Regions from separate parts of the Acidovorax sp. GW460-11-11-14-LB4 genome, predicted to be linked through region 3. Evidence: predicted binding sites of a transcription regulator. Region 3 holds the regulator's gene; each other region holds the start of a gene.
The links. Region 3 encodes sigma-54, which starts transcription at its own class of promoters, with help from an activator protein. Its sites were predicted from a motif close to TGGCANGNAANCTGCTTT; they were not measured.
Positions count from the first base shown of each region.

Region 1: the regulator sigma-54 is predicted to act here: its motif matches at 2,959-2,976, upstream of AC07X4_RS11445 (6-hydroxynicotinate reductase).
Region 2: the regulator sigma-54 is predicted to act here: its motif matches at 2,573-2,590, upstream of AC07X4_RS18990 (BMP family protein).
Region 4: the regulator sigma-54 is predicted to act here: its motif matches at 1,838-1,855, upstream of nirB (nitrite reductase large subunit NirB).

Region 1 covers NZ_JBWKYJ010000025.1:19,708-25,120, forward strand. The annotation lists gene AC07X4_RS11425 (amidohydrolase family protein) at 1-836, opposite strand, end outside; gene AC07X4_RS11430 (TetR/AcrR family transcriptional regulator) at 905-1,621, opposite strand; gene AC07X4_RS11435 (ferredoxin--NADP reductase) at 1,673-2,449, opposite strand; gene fdxA (ferredoxin FdxA) at 2,516-2,845, opposite strand; gene AC07X4_RS11445 (6-hydroxynicotinate reductase) at 3,021-4,640, shown strand; gene AC07X4_RS11450 (UPF0280 family protein) at 4,793-5,413, shown strand, end outside.
Region 2 covers NZ_JBWKYJ010000064.1:22,455-27,867, forward strand. The annotation lists gene AC07X4_RS18980 (ABC transporter ATP-binding protein) at 1-423, opposite strand, end outside; gene AC07X4_RS18985 (5'-methylthioadenosine/S-adenosylhomocysteine nucleosidase) at 424-1,389, opposite strand; gene AC07X4_RS18990 (BMP family protein) at 1,513-2,523, opposite strand; gene upp (uracil phosphoribosyltransferase) at 2,825-3,454, opposite strand; gene AC07X4_RS19000 (threo-3-hydroxy-L-aspartate ammonia-lyase) at 3,538-4,512, opposite strand; gene AC07X4_RS19005 (enoyl-CoA hydratase-related protein) at 4,709-5,413, opposite strand, start outside.
Region 3 covers NZ_JBWKYJ010000066.1:5,108-10,520, forward strand. The annotation lists gene AC07X4_RS19165 (THUMP domain-containing class I SAM-dependent RNA methyltransferase) at 1-277, opposite strand, end outside; gene AC07X4_RS19170 (acyl-CoA thioesterase) at 274-756, opposite strand; gene AC07X4_RS19175 (RNA polymerase factor sigma-54) at 838-2,439, opposite strand; gene lptB (LPS export ABC transporter ATP-binding protein) at 2,439-3,221, opposite strand; gene lptA (lipopolysaccharide transport periplasmic protein LptA) at 3,218-3,877, opposite strand; gene AC07X4_RS19190 (thiol:disulfide interchange protein DsbA/DsbL) at 3,986-4,642, opposite strand; gene AC07X4_RS19195 (SPOR domain-containing protein) at 4,755-5,411, opposite strand.
Region 4 covers NZ_JBWKYJ010000006.1:38,072-43,484, reverse strand. The annotation lists gene AC07X4_RS04560 (bifunctional protein-serine/threonine kinase/phosphatase) at 1-1,696, opposite strand, end outside; gene nirB (nitrite reductase large subunit NirB) at 2,029-4,476, shown strand; gene AC07X4_RS04550 (type IV pili methyl-accepting chemotaxis transducer N-terminal domain-containing protein) at 4,497-5,309, shown strand; gene nirD (nitrite reductase small subunit NirD) at 5,378-5,413, shown strand, end outside.

The sequences.
Region 1 (5,413 bases), on a different contig from region 3:
CGGTGTGGGCACTTGAGCTCGATGGCCGCCCGCGCGGCCCGGATGGCGATCTTCTCGTTGCCGTTGTGCACCAGTTCGATGGCGCGCGACGACTTCTCGCACAACTCGCACACATGCTTCCAGGGCAGCGAGGTGTGGCCGCCATTGATGTGGCCGATCACGTCGGCATCGGCCTCCAGCACCACGTCCTTGTCGATCAGGCCCGAGCCTGGGATGGACGGTCCGCCCGTGTGGATGGTGCTCTGGATGCCGTGCTTGCGCGCCCAGGCCACCATCTGCTGGGCCTCGTAGCCCGCCTTGACGGAGCCCAGGCCTACTTCGCCCAGCAGCGTCACGCCCGCGTCGGCCAGGTCCTTGAAGTCCTGCTCGGTCATGCCTTTCTCGATCACCGGGGCGCCTGCAATCACCTTCACGCCGCCGGGGCGGAAGTTGTCGAACGAGCGCTGCGCGGTGATGGCCAGCGCCTTCAGTCCCACGATGTCCTTGGGCCGGCCGGGCAGGTGCACTTCACCGGCCGAGACCATGGTGGTCACGCCGCCGTTCATGGTCGAGTCGATCCAGCCGATCTGGTTCTGGCGCGGCGTCCAGTCGCCAAACACGGGGTGCACATGGCTGTCGATCAGGCCCGGCGCCACACAGGTCTGGCGTGCGTCGATCACGGTGTTGGCGTGGTCGGTATCGCAGTCCTTGTAGCGGCCCACGGCCACGATGAGGCCGTCATTCACCACGATGGTGTCGGCGTCGAGGATGGGCCTGTCCAGGTCGCCCGACAACAAAAGACCGATGTTCTGGATGACGACCTTGCCCGATTTGCCGCCTGCTGCTGCTTCTGCCATGGATTCTCCTTGTGGGGTGGTGGGCGGGGCACCACGCGGCACCCCGCAGGGAAAAATCTCTTGTTGATTCAGGCCGCTGCCCTGCCCTTGGGCAGGCTGGGGCCGGGTGCCACTGTGCGCAGCACGCTGTCGATGACAAACGATTCCCAGTGCGCCAGCGCGTCGGGCGTCTCCAGGTCTTCGCCCAGAAAGGCCGACAGCGTGTGCCGGTTGGACATGTAGAAGTAGCCCGTGGCGGCGATCAGCAGGTACACGTCGCGCGCCGACACGTCCTTGCGGAACAGCCCTTGCGCCTGGCCGCTCTCCAGCACGCGGCGGATCACCTCGATGGCGGGTGACGAGTATTCGCGGGCGCGCATCGACTTGGAGATGTGCTTGCCCTTGTGCAGGTTCTCGGTGTTGAGCAGCGTGATGAACTCGGGGTTCTTGCGGTAGTAGCCCACCACAAAGCGGATCACCGCCTGCAGCGCCTCGACCGGCTTGGCGGTGTCCAGGTCCAGTTTGGATTCCGCGTCGTTCATGCGCCGGTAGGTTTCCTCCAGCACTTCGATGAACAGGCCTTCCTTGCTGCCGAAGTAGTAATAGATCATCCGGTCGAAGGACTTGGCCGCCTTGGAGATCTTCTCCACGCTGCCGCCTTCGTAGCCGTAGCGGGCGAACACCTTGGTCGCCGCCTTCAGGATGTTGTCGCGCGTGGTCTGTGCGGCCTGCTCGCGCACGCCCGTCTTGCGGGCAGAGGCTGCGCGGGGGGACGCGGTCCGGGTCTTGGTGGGAGTGGCAGACATGGCGGGTCCTGGTGGATGAGGCGGGCCCCCGGTAAGGGGGCCGCCGGGGGATCACTGCTCTGCGAACGCGCGCTCGATCACGAAGTCGCCGGGCTTCGTGGTGTTGCCTTCCTTGAAGCCACGCTCTTCCATCATGTGCTTGAGGTCGCGCAGCATTTCGGGGCTGCCGCAGATCATCACGCGATCTTCGGTGGGGTTGAGTGCGGGCAGGCCCAGGTCGCGGGCCATCTGGCCGTTTTCGATCACGGTGGTCACACGGCCTTGGTGCTTGAAAGGCTCGCGCGTCACGGTGGGGTAGTACTTGAGCTGCTTGGTGACCATCTCGCCCAGGAACTCGTGTTGTGGCAGCTCCTGTGTGATGTAGTCGTGGTAGGCCAGCTCCTTCACCTCGCGCACGCCGTGCACCAGGATGACTTCCTCGAACTTCTCATAAGTCTCGGGGTCGCGGATCAAGCTCAGGAACGGGGCCACGCCCGTGCCGGTGGAGAGCATGTACAGGCGCTTGGCGGGCAGCAGGTAGTCGATCAGCAGGGTGCCCGTGGGCTTCTTGCCGACCACGATGGTGTCGCCCACCTTGATGTGCTGCAGGCGCGAGGTCAGCGGGCCGTCGGGCACCTTGATGGAGAGGAACTCCAGGTGCTCTTCGTAGTTGGGGCTCACGATGCTGTAGGCGCGCAGCAGGGGTTTGCCGTTTTCGCCGCGCAGGCCAATCATCGTGAAATGGCCGTTGGAGAAGCGCAGCGCGGTGTCGCGCGTGGTGGTGAAGGAGAAAAGGCGGTCCGTCCAGTGGTGGACCGTCAGGACGCGTTCGTCAAGAAAGGCGCTCATGGTGCGTTAGATGGAAAAGTTGGAAGCAAATAAGGAATTTGGCTGAAGAGCAGGGCCCCGTGCGCTCTACAGCGCAATGTTCAGGCCTGAAAGCTTGTGGCTCACAACCCTCCATTGTTCCGCATCTGGCAAAGCCGCTTTTCTTTTGGTGATTGTGGGGAGCGTGGGCGCCAGCTTTTTGTTGAACTGCAGAAAGATTTCCATGCCTTCGGGCAGGTCGTCTTCGGCATAGATGGCGTTGGCCGGGCACTCCGGAATGCACACCGCGCAGTCGATGCATTCGTCCGGGTCAATGACCAGGTATTCCGGCCCTTCCTTGAAGCAATCGACCGGGCACACATCGACGCAGTCGGTGTACTTGCACCGAATGCAGGCGTCTGTCACAACGTGCGTCATTTTGGGGCTCCTCATGCACCATTTTTGGGGGCGCAAAAACACCATTGCAGAGTCTGATTGATTCCGCTACATTGACATCGAATGTAGTGTTCACAACATTTAAGTTAAGTGAATGCTACACAAAATGCAATGCGCGTACAAGCACTTGCCACAATGCAATGAATGGGCCGCCACGATGACTGAACACACCAAGACCGACGGGCTACCTGGCATGGATGCGCCGGATCTGCCGCAGGTGCTCGAGCGCGCCCGGCCGCGCAACGAGCGCATGAACGCTGCCAAGGTCGAGTGCAATGCGTGCCCGGTGCTGTGCCAGATTTCCGAAGGCCGCGCAGGCGCTTGCGACCGCTACGCCAACCAGGCGGGCGTGCTGGTGCGGCTGGACCCGGTGGTTTTGCTGCGCAAGACGCTGGACGCGGGCGAGGCCACGCTGGTGCCATTCGCGGGCCGCGCCGAGGCTGCTGAAGGTGCAGGGACGGAGGTGGCTCCAGCACCCACATGGAACGGCGATCTGCTGCTGTCTGAAGAGGTGTTCGTGACGGGCGTGGGCTCGTCCACCACCTACCCCGACTACAAGCCGGCGCCCTTCATCGTGGGTTCCCTAACCGATGGCGTGGACATGGTCACCGTGGTCACCGAGGGCATCTTCAGCTACTGCAGCTTCAAGGTGAAGATCGACACCGACCGCTTCCTCGGCTCCGAGCAGGCCAATGTGCGCTGCAAGGGCGAGGTGGTGGGCCATGTGACCACGGCAGAGTACGGCTCGCAGATGCTGTCGCTGGGCGGTGTGCACCACCTCACGGGTGGCACCAAGAAGGAAGGCCGCATCACCGCCGAGATGATGCAGGCGCTGGGCAACAAGCAGGCGGTGGAGTTCACCATCGACGGCGGCTCGCAGCTCGTGATCCAGGCGGGGCGTGCGCCCATCGTCAACGGTGTGGCCGAGCAGCGCATGCGCGTGGGCTGCGGCTCTGCGGCCATTGGCATCTTTGCGCGCCAGTTCTTCGGCCATGCGGACGAGGTGGTGGTGGTGGACGACCACATCACCGGCGTGCTCACCGAGCACCAGGCGGGCCGTTGCCTCGACATGAAGCCTTCCGGCATCCAGATGCGCGGGCGCAAGTCCACACCGGGCCGTTACTTTCAGGTGGCCAACCCGGGCATCGGCTGGGGCGGCACCGACATTGCCGACCCGCTGTCCATCATCGAGGGCTGGGACGAATCGGTGGCCTGGCCGGGGCTGCGCTTGTTGATGACCTCCACCACCGGGGAGCATGCCTCCTGGTACGTGCTGGACGAGCAACTCCATCCGATCGAAGCCGAAATGCCGGCCGAGGTGCGCCGCATCGTGGACCGCATCGGCGAGAACTGCGAGCCTTCGCTGGCGTCTGTGCTGTTCCTTGGCGGAGCCGGCGGCAGCCTGCGCGCAGGGGTTACCGAGAACCCGGTGCTGCTCACGCGCTCCATCAAGAACGCGCTGGTCAACGTGACCTGTGGCGGTGCCCCTGCCTATGTATGGCCGGGCGGCGGTATCACCGTGATGGCCGACGTGCTGCGCATGCCGGACAACAGCTTTGGCACCGTGCCCACCCCCGCCATCGTGGCGCCCATCGAGTTCAGCATGCGCCGTGCGGACTACGAAGCGCTGGGCGGGCACACCGAACAGATCCGCAGCCTGCGCGAAGTGCTGGAGCGCGGTGCGTGGCACAACGACGGTGCACCGCAGGCGCGCGTATGGCAGAGCTTGCCCGCCACCAATCCGTGGCCGCTGGGTCGCCCACCTCTGCTGGGTTGATATGAAACACCCCCTGAGTCGCTTCGCGCCTTCCCCCTCCAGGGGGACGACACCCTTGCTGCGGGGCGGCCCTTGCTCGGCGTCTATGGCGGGGGCCGCGCCGGTGTTTACGGCTGCGGGCGGTGCGCCCTGCATTGAGTACTGAAACGCACATGCAAGCCGCTCGCAAGCTCCTGTCCGATGGCCGTTGGCATTTCCAGCATGGTCCGATGGACCTCATCCTCCAGGCCGAAGGGGCGCGCGACGCCGTGGCCCAGGCGCACGAACGCGCCTGGCAACGTTTTGAAGGGCTGCTGCAGGAGCTGGTGAATGAACTTCCCGGCCTGCGGGCGCCGGTGGGTGCGCACTGCACGTTGCAGGGCGTGGTGGGGCGTCGCATGTGGGCCGCCTGCAGTCCCTACCGCGCAGGCTTCATCACGTCGATGGCGGCGGTGGCGGGTGCAGTGGCGCAGGAGATTCTGGCCTGCTACGAGCAGCCGGGCATAGACCGCGCCTGGGTCAACAACGGCGGCGACATTGCGCTGCACCTGGCGCCCGGCCAATCGGCCACGGTGGGGGTGTACGCTGACATCGCCGCACTGAATGCGGCACAGTTGCGCAACGGTTTGGTGCTGGATGGGCAGATCTGCATCGACAGCGCCATGCCGGTGCGCGGTGTGGCCACCAGCGGCTGGCGGGGGCGCAGCCAGTCGCTGGGCATTGCCGACAGCGTGACGGTGCTGGCGCGTTCGGCGGCGCAGGCCGATGCGGCGGCCACCATCGTGGCCAACGCG
Region 2 (5,413 bases), on a different contig from region 3:
CTTCGCATCGGGGCTCACTGGCAGGCCAAACTGCTGCGACACCGCCAGCAGCTTTGCGCGGGCCACGCTGCGGCGCGAGAAGGGCTGCCACAGCGGCTCGCTGCCCAGCAGCACGTTGTCCAGCACCGTGAGGTTGTCGGCCAGCGTGAAGTGCTGGTGCACCATGCCAATGCCCGCCGCCAGCGCTGCACGCGGCTGGCCGGGCGGCAGGGGCTGGCCAAAGGCTTCGATACTGCCTTCGTCAGCCACGTAGTGCCCGAACAGGATGGACATCAGCGTGGACTTGCCTGCGCCGTTTTCGCCCAGCAGGGCCAGCACTTCGCCGCGTGCCAGGGTCAGGCTGATGGCGTCGTTGGCGACGAGCTTGCCGAAGCGTTTGGTGATGTCCGACAGTTTCAGGACGGGGGCGTTGGTGGAGGCCATCTACTTCCACGCCGCCAGAAACGCCCGCAATACCTTGGCCGAGTTGGCGGCCGCCAGGCCCATGAAGGTGCCCATTTCGTTCTCGCCATCACCACCACCGGCGAGATCGCTCAGCGACCGGAAGGCGATGTAGGGCACGCCGTTACTGTGCGCGACCATGGCGGTGGCGGCGGTTTCCATGTCGAGCACGTTGGCCTCGAAGGTCTTGAAGGCGTATTCGCGGAAGGCCTTGTTGTCCACAAAGGCCTGGCCCGATACGCCGTTGCCGCCCACCACCAGTTGTGGGCGCTGCTTGAGGCAGGTGGCGGCCAGGCAGTGCTCCAGGCCCACGTTCTGCAGGCTGCGGGCAGTGGCCAGCATCTTCGGGTCGGCTTCGAACCAGAACTTCTTGGTGAGTTTGGGGTTGGCGGCAGACCGCACCTCCACGGGGCGTGGGTGCATCATGCCGAAGGCGGGCATCGTCAGCTCGCTTTTCATCCACGCGGGGGCGCTGTACTGGCCGGGCTGCTCTTCGCGCGCCATCAGCCATTCCATGTACTGGCCCCACTGTGCGGGCACCGTCACGTCGCCAATGTGCAGGCTAGGGTTCACGCCGCCCGCGATGCCGCTGAAGACCACGTGGCTCACGTGGAAGCGGTCCAGCACCAGCTGGGTGTTCATGGCCGCGTTGGTCATGCTGATGCCGGAGAGGAAGACCACCACAGGTTTGCCCTCCAGCGTGCCGGTGGTGAACTCCACGCCGTTGATGCTGTGTTTGGCGGGCTGCTGCACCTGGGGCAGCAGCACGGTCAGCTCAGGGGCAAAAGCGGAGATGACGGCGATGCGGGGTGTGCCGTCCAGCCGCACGGCTGTTTTACCAGGCGAGGTGGCGGCACAGCCCGCGACCACGGCGGCCAGGGCCAGGGCGCCCAGCAGGCGGGTGCACCGCGTTGTCAGAGTCGGCTTGGTGGTGTGGTGTGAAAACATGGTGGGTGAGCCTCGTCGGTGTGCAATAGCGGTGAGCATCAAAACAAACAGGCCACCGCTTTGCTGGGGTGGCCTGTGCACAGAAGTTGAGGACGCGGGCACGGCACCCGCTGCATCCGGTGCTTACTTGGCCGTGGACTTGGGCTGGCTGTCGTCCACCTTCACGGTGAACTTGCCGGCCAGGATGTCGGCCTCCTTGGCCTTGACCTTGGCGACGATGTCGGCCGGCACCTTCTTCTCGAATGTGCCCAGGGGCGCGAGTTCGGAGCCCTTGTGTTTCATCATCGAATATGGGCCGTAGTCCTCGGCCGTGAATTTGCCGTCCTTGACCAGCTTGAGCGCGCGCTCGATGCTGGGCTCCATGTGCCACAGGGCCGATGCCACCACGGTGTCGGGGTACTGCTCTTGCGTATTGATCACGTTGCCGATGGCGAGCTTGCCTTTTTCCTTGGCCGCGTCGCTCACGCCAAAGCGCTCGGCGTAGAGCACGTCGGCACCCTTGTCGATCATGGCGAAGGTGGCTTCCTTGGCCTTGGGTGGGTCAAACCAGCTGTTGATGAAGGTGATGGTGAACTCGACCTTGGGGTTGGTCTCCTTGGCGCCCGCCATGAAGGCGTGCATCAGGCGGTTGACTTCGGGGATGGGGAAGCCGCCCACCATGCCGATCTTGTTGGTCTTGGTCATGCCGCCAGCCACCATGCCGCTGAGGTATGCGGGCTCCTGGATGTAGTTGTCGAACACGCTGAAATTGGGCGCCTGCGGCTTGCCGGAGGAGCCGAGCAGGAACGAAGTCTTGGGGAAGTCCTTGGCCACCTTGCGGGCGGCGGCTTCTACCGCAAAGGCCTCGCCCACGATGAGCTGGTTGCCGCCGGTGGCGTATTCGCGCATCACGCGCTCGTAGTCGGCGTTGCTCACGTTTTCGCTGGCCTTGTATTCGATCTCGCCACGTGCCTCGGCGGCCTTGAGGGCCTTGTGGATGCGGCTGACCCATTGCTGTTCAAAAGGCACCGTGTAGATCGCCGCGACCTTGATCTTGGACTGCGCGAAGGCCAAAGAGGGCGCCATCGCCATGGCGGCCGAGAGGGCCATGGAGGTGCAGAGCAGGCGTCCGGTGAAGATGCGGCGAGTGGTCATGGTGGGGTTCCTTCAGACAAGCAAACAAGGAGGTTGGGTGTGCTGCTACCAAGCAAGGAGCGCGCCAGTCGGTGGCTGTGTAACTGCAAACCAGCGGCAAGTCTGCCAGAGGAAAGCCACCAGTTGGTAAAAAAATGGTGCATGCGTGCAGCTCATCAGGAAACCAGGCTGGGGCACCCCTCCAGGGTAGGGATCCCAATTGGCTGTTACGCAACGCAGAGAGACCCGGTGATGAAAAAAAAAGCCACCGCTGGGCGGCAGGCCCTGCGGTGGCTGGTGCACGGGCGCTGCCGGTGTGCGCTTATTTGGTGCCAAAAATGCGGTCACCCGCATCGCCCAGGCCCGGCAGGATGTAGCCGTGGTCGTTCAGCTCGCGGTCGATGGCGGCGGTGAAGATGGGCACGTCGGGGTGGGCCTTCTGCAGCGTGGCCACGCCTTCAGGGGCGGCCAGCAGGCAGACGAACTTGATGGAGCGGGGGTTCAGCTTCTTGAGGCGGTCCACACAGGCCGCGGCTGAGTTGCCGGTGGCCAGCATCGGGTCCACCACGATGATGTCGCGCTCGTCCATCTCGGACGGCATCTTGAAGTAGTACTCCACGGGCTGCAGCGTGGCCGGGTCGCGGTACAGGCCGATGTGGCCCACGCGGGCGCCGGGCACCACGTTGAGCATGCCGTCCAGAAAGCCGTTGCCCGCACGCAGGATGGAGACCAGCACCAGCTTTTTGCCATCGATCATCTTGCCGGTCATGGTCTCCAACGGGGTTTCGATCTGCACATCCTGCAGCGGCATGTCTCGGGTCACTTCGTACGCCATCAGCGTGGACAGCTCGCCCAGCAGGCGGCGAAAGCTGTTGGTGCTGGCGTCTTTCTTGCGCATCAGCGTGAGCTTGTGCTGGACGAGGGGGTGGGTGATGACGGTGACGTTGCTCATGGGGAACCTGAAAGGAGAAGGGCAGAGGCCTTTGCGCTGGTGAACAGGCGCGCTCTGCCGCGCGGTGAGTGAAAAAGTGGGGGCTAGTCTGCCAGAAACCGTGCCAGGCGCGACAAATCGACGTTGCCGCCGCTGATGAGGATGCCGACGCGCGCTCCGTGGATGTCGACGTTGCCGTGCTGGGCCCCAGCGAAGGCCAGTGCGCCTGTGGGCTCGACCACGATCTTCATGCGCTCGGCAAAAAAGCGCAGGGACTCGACCAGCTGCTCGTCAGTGGCGGTGACCATGTCGTCGGCCAGGCGCTGGATGATGGGGAAGGTGAGCTGGCCCAGCGCCTGGGTTTGTGCGCCGTCGGCAATGGTGTGGGGCGTGGGGATCTGCACGACATGCCCGGCCTTGACCGACTGCTGGCCGTCGTTGCCCGCTGCGGGCTCCACCCCTACCACCCGGCATTGCGGCGCCAGGGCCTCGGCGGCCAGCAGGCTGCCCGCCAGCAGGCCGCCGCCACCGACGCAGACGAACAGGTAGTCCAGGTCGGGCACTTCTTCAAAAAGCTCCTTGGCCGCCGTGCCCTGGCCCGCGATCACATGGGGGTGGTCGAATGGGGGGACCAGCGTCATGCCGCGCTCCAGCGCCAGGCGGCGGCTGATGGCCTCGCGGTCTTCGGTGTAGCGGTTGTAGGTGACGACCTGGGCGCCATAGTCGCGCGTGGCGGCCATCTTGGAGGCGGGGGCGTCCTCGGGCATGACGATGGCGGCAGGCATGTCCAGCAGCCGGGCCGACAGTGCAATGGCCTGCGCGTGGTTGCCCGCCGAGAAGGCGAGCACACCACGTTCGCGCTGCTCATCGGTGAACTGGGCCAGGGTATTGAACGCGCCCCGGAACTTGAAGGCGCCGGTGCGCTGCAGGTTCTCGCACTTGAAGAACAGCTGCGCGCCCAGCCGCTCGTCGGCGGTGCTGGAGCGCAGCACGGGCGTGCGGTGCGCCATGCCCTTGAGCCGGTGCGCGGCAGCGGCCACATCGTCGTAGGTGGGTGGGGTCAGGCTGGGCAGCGTCATGGTGGCGGCATCCTTGTGGGCAGGGCTGGAAGACGGCCAAACCCCTTAAGGCCTGATGATAGCCCTTTGCCTCGCCATTTCAAGCAAAAGGGCTTGCAAGCGCTAGTGCAGCATGCCTGGGCAGCTATACATTTTGATGTGGCACATGCCCGTGCGTGCACCGCAATCCGGGCCGCATGGCGCGGCCCGGCGGCGCTCAGCCCAGCTCGCTGAACCGTTGCAATGGTGTGAGCGCCGGGAACTCGCCCGCGCGTTTTTGCTTCATGGCCGTGACCGATTCGCGCACATGCTGGTTGCTCCAGATGGCGCCCTGCAGCCAGCCCATCTGGCGCAGGCTGTCTTCCACGCTGTGGTCGCGCGCGTAGTTCACGGCCTGCTTGGTGCCCCAGATGGCCACCGGGGGTTTGGACGCGATCTCCTTGGCGCACTGCAGCGCAGCAGCCAGCATGGCCTCTTGCGTGTCGAACACCTCGTTGACCAGGCCGTAGTTCAGGGCCTTGGCGGCGCTCAGGCGGCGGCCGGTGTAGGCCAGTTCTTTGACCACGCCCAGCGGAATGAGCTTGGGCAGGCGCTGCAGCGTGCCCACGTCGGCCACCATGCCGATGTTGATTTCCTGGATGCAGAAGAAAGCGTCGGCCGTGGCGTAGCGGATGCAGCCTGCGGTGACCATGTCCACCGCACCGCCGATGCATCCGCCATGGATGGCCATGATCACCGGGATGCGCAGGTTGTCGATGCGGGTGAAGGTGGCCTGCATGTCAGTCAGCAGGTCGAAGATGGCAGCCCGGCCCTCGGGGCTCTGGTCGTCCATCGTGATGGCGCCGCCAAAGGTCTCCAGCGCCATCCCGGCGCTGAAATGTTTGCCGGTGCTGCTGATGACCAGCGCCCGCGCCTCGCCCGC
Region 3 (5,413 bases):
GCGTGGTGAACCATATCTCCCAGGCCACCTCGCTGGCCATGGCGTAGAGGTCGTTCTCAGACCGGTACGGGCGGTGCGCCAGTTGCACCAGAACGCGCTGGGCCAGGCGGCTGTGCAGGTTGAGTTGCATGGCCTGGCGCCACGAGGCGCGCAACAGCACACCGCCCCGGCCCACCAGCAGGTCTTGCCCCGTGAGGCCGGTGATGGCATGCACCTCGTCGGCCAGAAAGCCCTCGACGCCCGCGGCGCAAGGGAGAAAAAGTTGGAGTTGGTTCATGTCGATGGGGAGGATACGCGCTCGGACAATGCATGGGAATCCGGCGTTCCCGCGCGGGCCAGCAGCAATTGGCGGATGGATTCGGGGATCAGTGCCACCTTGCGGTCGGCCTTGCCGATGAAGACGATACCGATCTTGCCGCGCGCCACCTCGCGGCCGGAGGTCTTCTCGGTCATGCAGAACACGAGGTCGAAGCCGTAGCGGTTGAAGTCTGCCGGGGCCATCTCCACCCGCATGGTCTCGCCATGGAAACCTTCGGACTTGTACTGCGCCACGATGTCGCCCACCACGATGGACAGGCCGCCCACATCCGCCTCGGGGTACCCCAGCGACTGAAAGAAGCGCACCCGCGCTTCGGACACTAGGCTGAGCAACTGCGCGTTGTCCAGGTGCCCGCCCTGGTTCACGTGGCTGATGTAGATCTGCAGCTCGGTGGCAAAGCCGAAGTGCGGTGGGAGGTCGAAGACGATGCGGGCCATGGTGGGCTGCGGTGGGTAATACGGAAACAACAGAAAAGACTACGGCAGCGCAGGCGCACCGTGCGCCAGCTGCCAGAGCGACTACAGCGCTTTGCGGAGATTCGCCGGCGCGATCTTGAGCGCCTCGCGGTACTTGGCCACGGTGCGGCGGGCGCATTCGATGCCCTGCTCCTTGAGCATCTCGGCGATCTGGCTGTCGGACAGCGGCTTGGCCGGGTTTTCGGCGGACACGAACTGCTTGATCAGTGCGCGCACGGCCGTGCTGGACGCATTGCCACCGGTCTCGGTGCCCAGGCCAGAGCCAAAGAAGTACTTCAGCTCGTAGGTACCGATCGGCGTGGCCATGTACTTGGCCGTGGTCACGCGGCTGATGGTGGACTCATGCAGGCCCAGCTCGTCGGCGATGTCGCGCAGCACCAGGGGGCGCATGGCCAGCTCGCCGTGGGTGAAGAAGTTCTTCTGCCGCTCGACGATGGCGCGCGAGACGCGCAGGATGGTGTCAAAGCGCTGCTGGATGTTCTTGATAAACCAGCGCGCCTCCTGCAGCCGCTGCTGCATGCCCTGGTGGCCCTCGCCGCCCTTGTGGCCGCGTAGCGCACCTGCGTAGATGTCGTGCACGCGCAGACGGGGCATCACGTCGGGGTTGAGCTGCACGATGAAGTTGTGCTGGCCGTCCCGCCCGTTGGCGCGACCGGCTTTGCGCACGATGACGTCGGGGATGATGATGTTGCGCTCTACGTCGGCAAAACGGCGGCCAGGGCGAGGCTCCAGGCGGGCGATGAGTGCCATGGCAGACCGGGTGCGTTCTTCTCCGGCCACGCCACCTTCGCTGCACAGCTGCGTCAGGCGGCGGATGTCGCGGCGGGCCAGCATCTCCAGCGGCTGCTGACAGATGCGCAGCGCGGTCTGCACGGTCTCGGGGTCGGCGTCGCTGTCTTCGTCGGCCGCCAGCGCGGTGAGCTGCAGCGTCAGGCATTCGGCCAGGTTGCGCGCGCCCACGCCCACGGGCTCCAGGCTCTGCAGCAGACGTTGGGCCACGGTGAAGCGGTGCACCAGTTCTTCGATCTGTTCCAGGTCGTCGGGCCCGGCCAGGCTGGTAGCGAGTTCTTCCAGAGGCTCTTCGAGGTAGCCGTCGTCGTTCAGCGATTCGATGAGAAAACGCAGCGCGGCCGTGTCCACTTCAGACAGCCGCAGCGACAGTGCCTGGCGGTGCAAAAAGGCGGTGAGCGATTCGTGCGAACGGGCCAGCTCGGTGGCGTCGGCCTCGTCGCCTTCCGCATCGTTGCGGGTGCGCGCAGGGGCGTCGCCACCCCACTCGGCGTCGTTGGGCGCCATCTCGACGGTGCCGTCGCCGCTCCAGTCGGGCTCGTCGGCACCTGCACTGGGGATTTCAGCCTCGTTTTGGCTCTCAGCGCCAGTACTGCTTGCGCCGACAGCTCCTGAAAACATAGCATCATCGGCGCTGTAGTCGTCGGCCTGCGCGGGCGTGTCGGCGGCTTCCAGGCCAAACTCCTCGCGCGGTGCTTCGTCGGCATTGCGTTCGAGGAACGGGTTTTCGTCGAGCATCTGCTCGACTTCCTGCGAGAGTTCGAGCGTGGACAACTGCAGCAGCCGGATGGACTGCTGGAGCTGGGGGGTCAATGCAAGGTGCTGCGAGACGCGCAGCGACAGTCCAGGCTTCATCACATGCGGAAATGCTCGCCCAGGTACACGCGGCGTACTTCGGCGTTGTCCACGATCTCGGAGGGCGTGCCCTGCGCCAGCACGCGGCCGTCGCTGATGATGAAGGCGTGGTCGCAGATGCCCAGCGTCTCGCGCACGTTGTGGTCGGTGATGAGCACACCAATACCGCGTGCCTTGAGGAAGCCGATGATGCGCTGGATCTCGATCACTGCGATGGGGTCGATGCCGGCAAAAGGCTCGTCCAGCAGGATGAAGCGCGGCTGGGTGGCCAGGGCGCGGGCGATCTCGACGCGGCGGCGCTCGCCACCGGACAGTGCCAGCGCGGGCGAGGCACGCAGGTGGTCCACACGCAGCTCTTGCAGCAGTGCCGTCAGGCGTTCTTCGATGGCGTCGCGCGACAGCGGCTGGCCGTCATCGGCGCGCTGCAGTTCCAGCACCGCACGCACGTTTTCTTCGACGGTGAGCTTGCGGAAGATCGAGGCTTCTTGCGGCAGGTACGACAGACCCAGCCGAGAGCGGCGGTGGATGGGCATGTGGGCCACCGAGTGGCCGTCGATGCGAATATCGCCTGCATCGCTGCGCACCAGGCCCACGATCATGTAAAAGGATGTGGTCTTGCCCGCGCCGTTGGGGCCGAGCAACCCCACAACCTCGCCTTTTTGCACCACCAGCGACACATCCTTGACGACCTTGCGGCTGCCATAGGATTTGGCCAGATGCTGTACCTCCAGGCGGCTACCCGCCTGGGAGTCAGGACCGGTACTCACAGCAGGCCCGCTCACTTGGCGCCGCCGCCAAGGCTGTTGCTGGGGCGCAGCGCCGGTGCGGGCGCGTCAGGCGCTGGGGCCGGGGCTGCCGCGCCGGGCGGAGGGTCTTTGGGCGCCAGCACGGCGCGCACACGACCACCGGGCGCTGGTGTGTCGCCCGCTGCGGCAGAAGAGGCTGGTGCCTTCTGGCCATCGACGGTGAACACATCGGTGAGGTTGTTGTAGACGATCACGGCGCCGGTGATCTCGTCGTTCAATACCGACCCACGGTACCGGCGGAGTTCGGCGCGGGTGATGAAGCGCACGTTGTCGGCCTTGCCGTCGTATTCGATGACTTCGCTTTCGCCTTCGATGAACTCGTCAGGCGCCCCCGCCACGGTGTCGCGCTTTTGGCGGAAGAACGCCCGTTTGCCCGCCTCGGCCGTGACCACGCCGTACTGGTAGCCGTCGGCGTCCTGGCGCACATCCAGCCGCGCGCCGCGCAGCACGATGGTGCCCTTGGTCATCACCACGCGGCCCGAGAACACGCTGGTCTGCTTGAGTTCATCGTGGCGCAGGGCGTCGGCCTCGATGTTCATGGGCTTGGCACGGTCAGCCTTTTCGGCATATGCCATGCCCGCAAGGCCGGTCAGGGCTGCGAGCACAAGGAGGGGGAGTAGGCGGTGGGTCATAGGGCACGAATCTTGCAATGATTGTAGCCACCCGATGGTACCCACCCCGAAAAAAAAGCCCGCGTCAGCGGGCCTTTGGGACAACTTGCCGACAGGGTCGGCACATCGTCAGGCTTTGCGTGCCGTGGCCGCCAGGTATTCGACCACCTGCAACACGGTTTGCATGCTGCCGGCCATCGTGCCGTCGGTGTAGTACTTGCCTGCCACACCCATGGAAGGCACGCCCTCAACACCGTACGAATCTTGCAGCTGCGAGGCGCGACGCACCTGGTTGGCCACGCTGAAGGAGCCGTAGACCTCCTTGAACTTGGCCGCATCAACGCCCTGCTGGGTCACCCAGGCCAGGATTTCGTCGTCCTTGGCGAGCTTGGCCTTTTCCACGTGGATGGCACGGAAGACCTTGGCGTGCAGGGCTTCGAGCTTGCCCATGCCTTCGAGCGTGTAGTACAGCTTTTGCTGGGGCACGAAGCTGGCGTTGAACGCCACGGGCACGCGGCGGATGGAGAGGTCCTTGGGCGCAGCCTTGACCCAGGCGTCCAGCGTGGGCTCGAAGGCGTTGCAGTGGGGGCAGCTGTACCAGAAGAACTCGATCACATCGACCTTGCCGGCCGGCGCATCGGGGGTGACGGGCTTGTCCAGCCGCTTGAAGTCCTTGCCCTCCTTGAACTGGCGGGCTTGCGCCATCGCGGGGTTGGCCACTGGCAGCGTCAGGGCAGAAGCGGCAACCGCAGAGGCGGCGGACAAAGAAAACTCACGGCGTTTCATGACAAAGACTCTCCTGGTTCAGGTATGCGGGATGTGAGACATCCCTTTACAAAAAGTTCAGCCCTGGTGGTGGCGCTGTATGCACAGGCCCCTGTTCACAGCCACAGGCCGATCAGCGCTGCACACGCACCAGCGCCGATTCCAGCCCGGCGCCATCGAGTTTCTCTTTGAGCACTTCGGCATCGTCACGCTTGGTGAAAGGACCGATGCGCACCCGGAAGACCGCCCGGCCATTTTGCTCACGCTCGCTCACGCGGGCCTCCCAGCCCAGCATGGCCAGCTTGGCGCGCTGGGCGTCTGCGTCGGCCTGGGTGCGGAAGGCGCCCGCCTGCACAAAGTAGTCAAACGGGTCCACACTGCCCTTGGCCGCGGCCTTGGCCACGGCCAGATCGCCCAGCGGGTCAGCGCCCGGCTTGCTCTCGGCTTTGGCCTCGGCTTTGGCGTCTGGCTTGCTCGCGGCAGGCTTGGCAGCCGACGCGGCGGCGCGCACCTCAGGGGCGGGAGCGGATGCAGGCGCTGACGCGGCTGCCGCCACCGCTGGCGCCGCAGGGCGGGCCGGGTTCTTGCCATACAGCGGCGAGTTCGGGTCCCAGTTCTTGTTTTTCTGGGACTCCGCTGCGTCTAGGTCGGCACCGCGGCCATTGCCCTTGTTCAGGAAGGGCACCGGCACCTTGGTCACGTACACGGCCACGGCCAGCGCCGCGCCCAGGCCCACGATGACCCCGACGATGAAGCCGACAATGGTCCCGCCCGTCTGTTGCTTTTTCATAT
Region 4 (5,413 bases), on a different contig from region 3:
CATCGCGCTGCATCAGCGGCTGCGGTCCAGGGGCGGACAAGGGACGCGAAGCCCCCCGCTCCAGGGCCAGCAGCAGTTCCTCGGCAGTTTCAAAGCGTTGTGTGCGCTGGCGGGCCACGGCCTTCAAGGCGATCTGGTCGAGCCAGATGGGCACGCTGGGGTTGTGGCGGCTGGGGGCCAACGGGTCGCGGTGGTAGCGGCCCAGCTGGTACTGCACCACCTCGCCATAGGGCAGGCGCCCATGGCTCAGCAGCTGGTACAGCGTGACGCCCAGGGCGAACAGGTCGCTGCCCGCATCGGGCAACTGGCCAGCGGGGTCCCCGTTCTTTTCATAGCCCGGCCACTGCTCGGGGTTCATGTGGCTGGGGGTGCCTGCGTGCAGGCGGCGCGTGGCCTCGGGCTCGCGGCCCGACAGGGCCACGCCCAGGTCCAGCACCCGCAACACACCGTCGTCGCCCAGGTGCAGGTTGTCGGGCTTGATGTCGCGGTGCACCACCCCTTGCCGATGCAGCCAGCCCAGCACCTGCGCCGCCTGCATCACCACCGACACGGCCTGCGGCACGCCCAGGTGCTGGCGGCCGCGCAGGCGCTGGCCCAGGGTCTGGCCCGCATGCCAGTCATAGAGCAGATAAAACGCACTGGCGCCAGGGCTTGCACCGCCCTGCTCTGGCGGCCAGGTGTTCAGGCGCGCAAGGTGCACCGCCGCGTGGCCGGACTGCATGCGCCGGGCCACCCAGGCCTCATGCGCCAGAGTGGCGCGCTCCTGCGCATCGTGCGAGCGGGCGGGCACCAGCGTCTTGAGCGCGTACAGCCGCTGTGTGGCCGGGTCGCGCACCTGGTAGATGCGGTGCACCCCGCTGTCGGCCACCAGCGCGGTCACCACCAGGCCATCCACCGGCTCGCCCACCTTGAGCAGCGGCAACACTGGCAAGTGCTGCGCCCGGCGGGACTCATCCTGCAAGGTAGCCTCCAGCGCCCCCTGCACCCGCACCACCAGCGCGGTCACGTTGTCGGTGCTGCCCCGGCGCAGGGCTGCGCGCGTGATCTCCTCGCTCAGCGCCTGGGCGCTGGCGGCACTGGCGGTGTTGGCATCCTGTGGCTGCAGCAGCAACTGGCGCAGTTCACGCTCGGGCAGGCTGCCGTGCACGCCATCGGACAGCAGCACCAGCAGGTCGCCGCTGTGCAGTTCGCCCTGGCTGTAATCCACCACCACATGGTCGTCCAAGCCCATGGCGCGGGTGAGCTGGTGCGCCAGGTCACGCTGCGCCATCACATGGTCGGTCGTCAGCAGTTGCAGCCGGCCGCCCCGCAGCAGATAGGCGCGCGTATCGCCCACATGGGCCAGCGTGTACGACTGGCCGCGCAGCACCACGGCGGTGAGCGTGGTCAGGCCCACGGCTGGCTGGCGGCGCCGGTTCATCGACGCGAGCCAGCCGTTGTGCGCGCTCAGGATGCGGTCCAGCGCCACGGTGGTGTCCCAGGTGTCGGGCGTGGCGAAGTAGTCGTTCACCAGCGTTTTCACCGTGGTCTGTGCGGCTTCGCGGCCCTTGCCTCCGGTGCTTACACCATCGGCAATGGCAGCGATGGCGCCGCGTTCGCGGTCGCGCCCCTGCCCCTGCACCAGGGCGGCAAAGTCTTCATTGACTTCGTTGCGCCCGGCCTGCGAGGTATGGCCGATGTCCAGTTCAAAACTCATGCACCACCTCCATGCAGGTTCCATGCCCAAGGTGGTGCATGCACGCACCGCGCCGCGCAGCCGAGCCACCCGTCAACACCCAAAACTCCGCCCTCTGCAGGGCGGACAACACCGGATCACCCCACATCAGTGCACAAACTCTGGCACGGGCATTGCTTACCCGAAGCAACGGCCCAGCTGGGCCACGCAATTCAGCGGTGCAACGGCGCACCAAGGGGTTGTACGGACGAAGGCGTCCCCACATGCGGTTTCGATGGAATGTCGGAGCTGCATCGTGTGGACGCCTTTTTTGTTTTTTGCATCGCCCAGGCGATGGAACCGACGGAGTCACGATGAAAAAGCTCAAACTGGTGATGGTGGGGAACGGCATGGCCGGTGTGCGCACGCTGGAAGAGCTGCTCAAGATTGCCCCCGATCTGTATGACATCACGGTCTTCGGGGCCGAGCCGCACCCCAACTACAACCGCATTCTGCTGTCGCCCGTGCTGGCGGGCGAGCAGACGATTGACGAGATCATCCTCAACGACTGGCAGTGGTACGCCGACAACCACATCACGCTGCACACCGGCTTCACGGTGACCGATGTGGACCGCGTGCGCCGCGTGGTCACCGCCACCAGCAAAGACGGTGACGTGATCACCGCCGAGTACGACCGCCTCATCATGGCCACGGGCTCCAACCCCTTCATCCTGCCCGTGCCCGGCAAAGACCTCCAGGGCGTGCTGGCCTACCGCGACATTGCCGACACACAGGCCATGATCGACGCCGCCGCCACGTACAAGCACGCCGTCGTCATAGGAGGCGGCCTGCTGGGCCTGGAGGCTGCCAACGGCCTCATGAAGCGCGGCATGACCGTGAGCGTGGTGCACGTGATGCCCTCGCTGATGGAGCGCCAGCTCGATGACGTGGCGGGCAAGATGCTGCAGAAGTCGCTGGAAGACCGTGGCATGCGCTTTTTGATGGGTGCGCAGACCCAGGAGCTGGTGGGCAATGCCGAAGGCCGGGTGGCCAGCGTCAAGTTCAAGGACGGCACCGAAGTGCCCGCCGACCTGGTGGTGATGGCCGTGGGCATTCGCCCCAACACGCAACTCGCCGAAAAGATGCGCCTGCACGTGAACCGCGGCATTGTCGTGAGCGACACGCTGCAGACCACCACCGACGCCCGCATCTATGCCGTGGGCGAATGCGCGGCACACCGGGGCATTGCCTATGGCCTGGTGGCCCCGCTGTTCGAGCAGGGCAAAGTGCTGGCCAACCATTTGGCCGAGTTCGGCATTGGCCGCTACCAGGGTTCGCTCACCTCCACCAAGCTCAAGGTGACAGGCATCGACCTGTTCAGCGCAGGCGACTTTCAGGGCGGCGACAACACCGAAGAAATCGTGATGAGCGACCCCTTTGGCGGCGTGTACAAAAAGCTGGTCATCAAGGACGACAAGCTGGTGGGCGCCTGCCTCTATGGCGATACGGTGGACGGCAGCTGGTACTTCAAGCTGCTGCGCGATGGCCGCAGCGTGACCGACATTCGCGACAAGCTGATGTTTGGCGAATCGCATCTGGGCGACACCGGCCACCAGGGCCAGAGCAAGGCCGCCGCCATGCAGGACAGCGACGAGGTCTGCGGCTGCAACGGCGTGACCAAAGGCGCCATCTGCAAGGCCATCAAGGACAAGGGCCTGTTCACGCTGGATGAAGTGCGCAAGCACACCAAGGCCAGCGCATCGTGCGGATCGTGCACGGGCCTGGTCGAGCAGATCATCATGTTCACTGCCGGTGGCGACTACAGCGCCACGCCCAAGACCAAGGCCATGTGCGGCTGCACCGACCACGGCCACCAGGCGGTGCGCGACGCGATCCGTGCCAACAAGCTGCTGAGCATTGGCGATGTGTTCAAGTTCATGGAGTGGAAGACGCCCAACGGCTGCGCATCCTGCCGCCCCGCCGTCAACTACTACCTCATCAGCACCTGGCCCAAGGACGCGAAGGACGACCCGCAAAGCCGCGCCATCAACGAGCGCAGCCACGCCAACATCCAGAAAGACGGCACCTACAGCGTCATCCCCCGCATGTGGGGCGGCGAAACCACGGCCGACGAGCTGCGCCGCATTGCCGATGCGGCCGACAAGTACAACATCCCCACCATCAAGGTCACAGGGGGCCAGCGCATCGATTTGCTGGGCGTGAAGAAGGAAGACCTGGTTAACGTGTGGAAGGACATCGGCATGCCCAGCGGCCATGCCTATGCCAAGGCACTGCGCACCGTGAAGACCTGCGTGGGCAGCGAGTGGTGCCGCATGGGCACCCAGGACAGCACCCAGATGGGCAAGGACCTGGAGCGCGCCATGTGGCGCATGTACGCGCCGCACAAGGTCAAGTTCGCAGTGTCGGGCTGCCCGCGCAACTGCGCAGAAGCCGGCATCAAGGACGTGGGCATCATCGGCGTGGACAGCGGCTGGGAGATGTACGTGGCCGGCAACGGCGGCATCAAGACCGAGGTGGCGCACTTCTTCACCAAGCTCAAAACCGCCGAAGAAGTGCTGGAGTACACCGGCGCGTTCTGCGAGCTGTACCGCCAGGAAGGCTGGTACCTGGAGCGCACCGTGCACTACGTGAGCCGCGTGGGCCTGGACTATGTGAAAAAGCGCATTCTGGAAGACCACGAAGGCCGCAAGGCGCTGTGGGAGCAGCTGCAGTTCGCGCTGGACGGCGAGCCCGACCCCTGGTTCGAGTTTGACAAGGCAGCCGTGGACACGCGCCAGTTTGCCCCGCTGACCGCTGCCTGAAGCGCCCGGAGCCCCACACCATGCAACGCCGCACCTTGCTGACCGCCGCCGGCTACACCACGGCCTGGAGCACCCTGGGCATCATGTCGCTGGGCACCGCCCAGGCCCAGGTCACTGACCTGAACGACGCCATCAACAAGGCAGGTCGCCAGCGCATGCTGAGCCAGCGCATGGGCAAGGCCTGGCTGGCGTTGGCGCACAAATCCGACACGCCAGCCGCGCGCGCCGTGCTGGACCAGTCGCTGGCGCTGTTCGAGCGCCAGCTGGGCGAACTCAAGGCCTACGCGCCCTCGCCCACCATCCGCGACACCTACACCAAGCTGGAATCGGCCTGGACCGACCACAAGGCCACGCTGCTGGGCACCAGCCCGTCGCGCGACGGCGCTGCCGCCTTGCTGCAGGCCGACGCCAAGGTGCTGGCCCTGGCCCACCAGGGCACCGTGCAGTACGAAGCCGCCTCGGGCAAGCCCGTGGGCAAGCTGGTCAACGTGGCAGGCCGCCAGCGCATGCTGAGCCAGCGCATGGCCAAGTTCTGCCTGTCGGCCATGCTGGGGGTGGACACCTCCACCGCCACCACCGAGATCGCCAAGGCGCGCGACGAGTTCATCAGCGCCACCGAGCTGCTGCGCAATGCCCCACAGGCCACCGATCGCATCCGGCAAGAGCTGCTGCTGGCCGATGGCCAGTGGGTCTTTTTCGACGCCGCGTTGCAACGCCTGGGCACAAGCAACAACACCTTCCGCCAGGTGTCTGAAGTGTTTGTGAGCAGCGAAAACCTGCTCGCCAGCATGGACCGCGTGACCGGCCTGTATGCAGCGCTGGGCAGCAGCTGAAGGCCTGCCCTGCAACGGCACCACGCGCGCCCCCGACACCCCACCGAACAACACCAAGGACGATTCCCATGACCACCAACAACCCAACCCCTGAATGGAAGCTG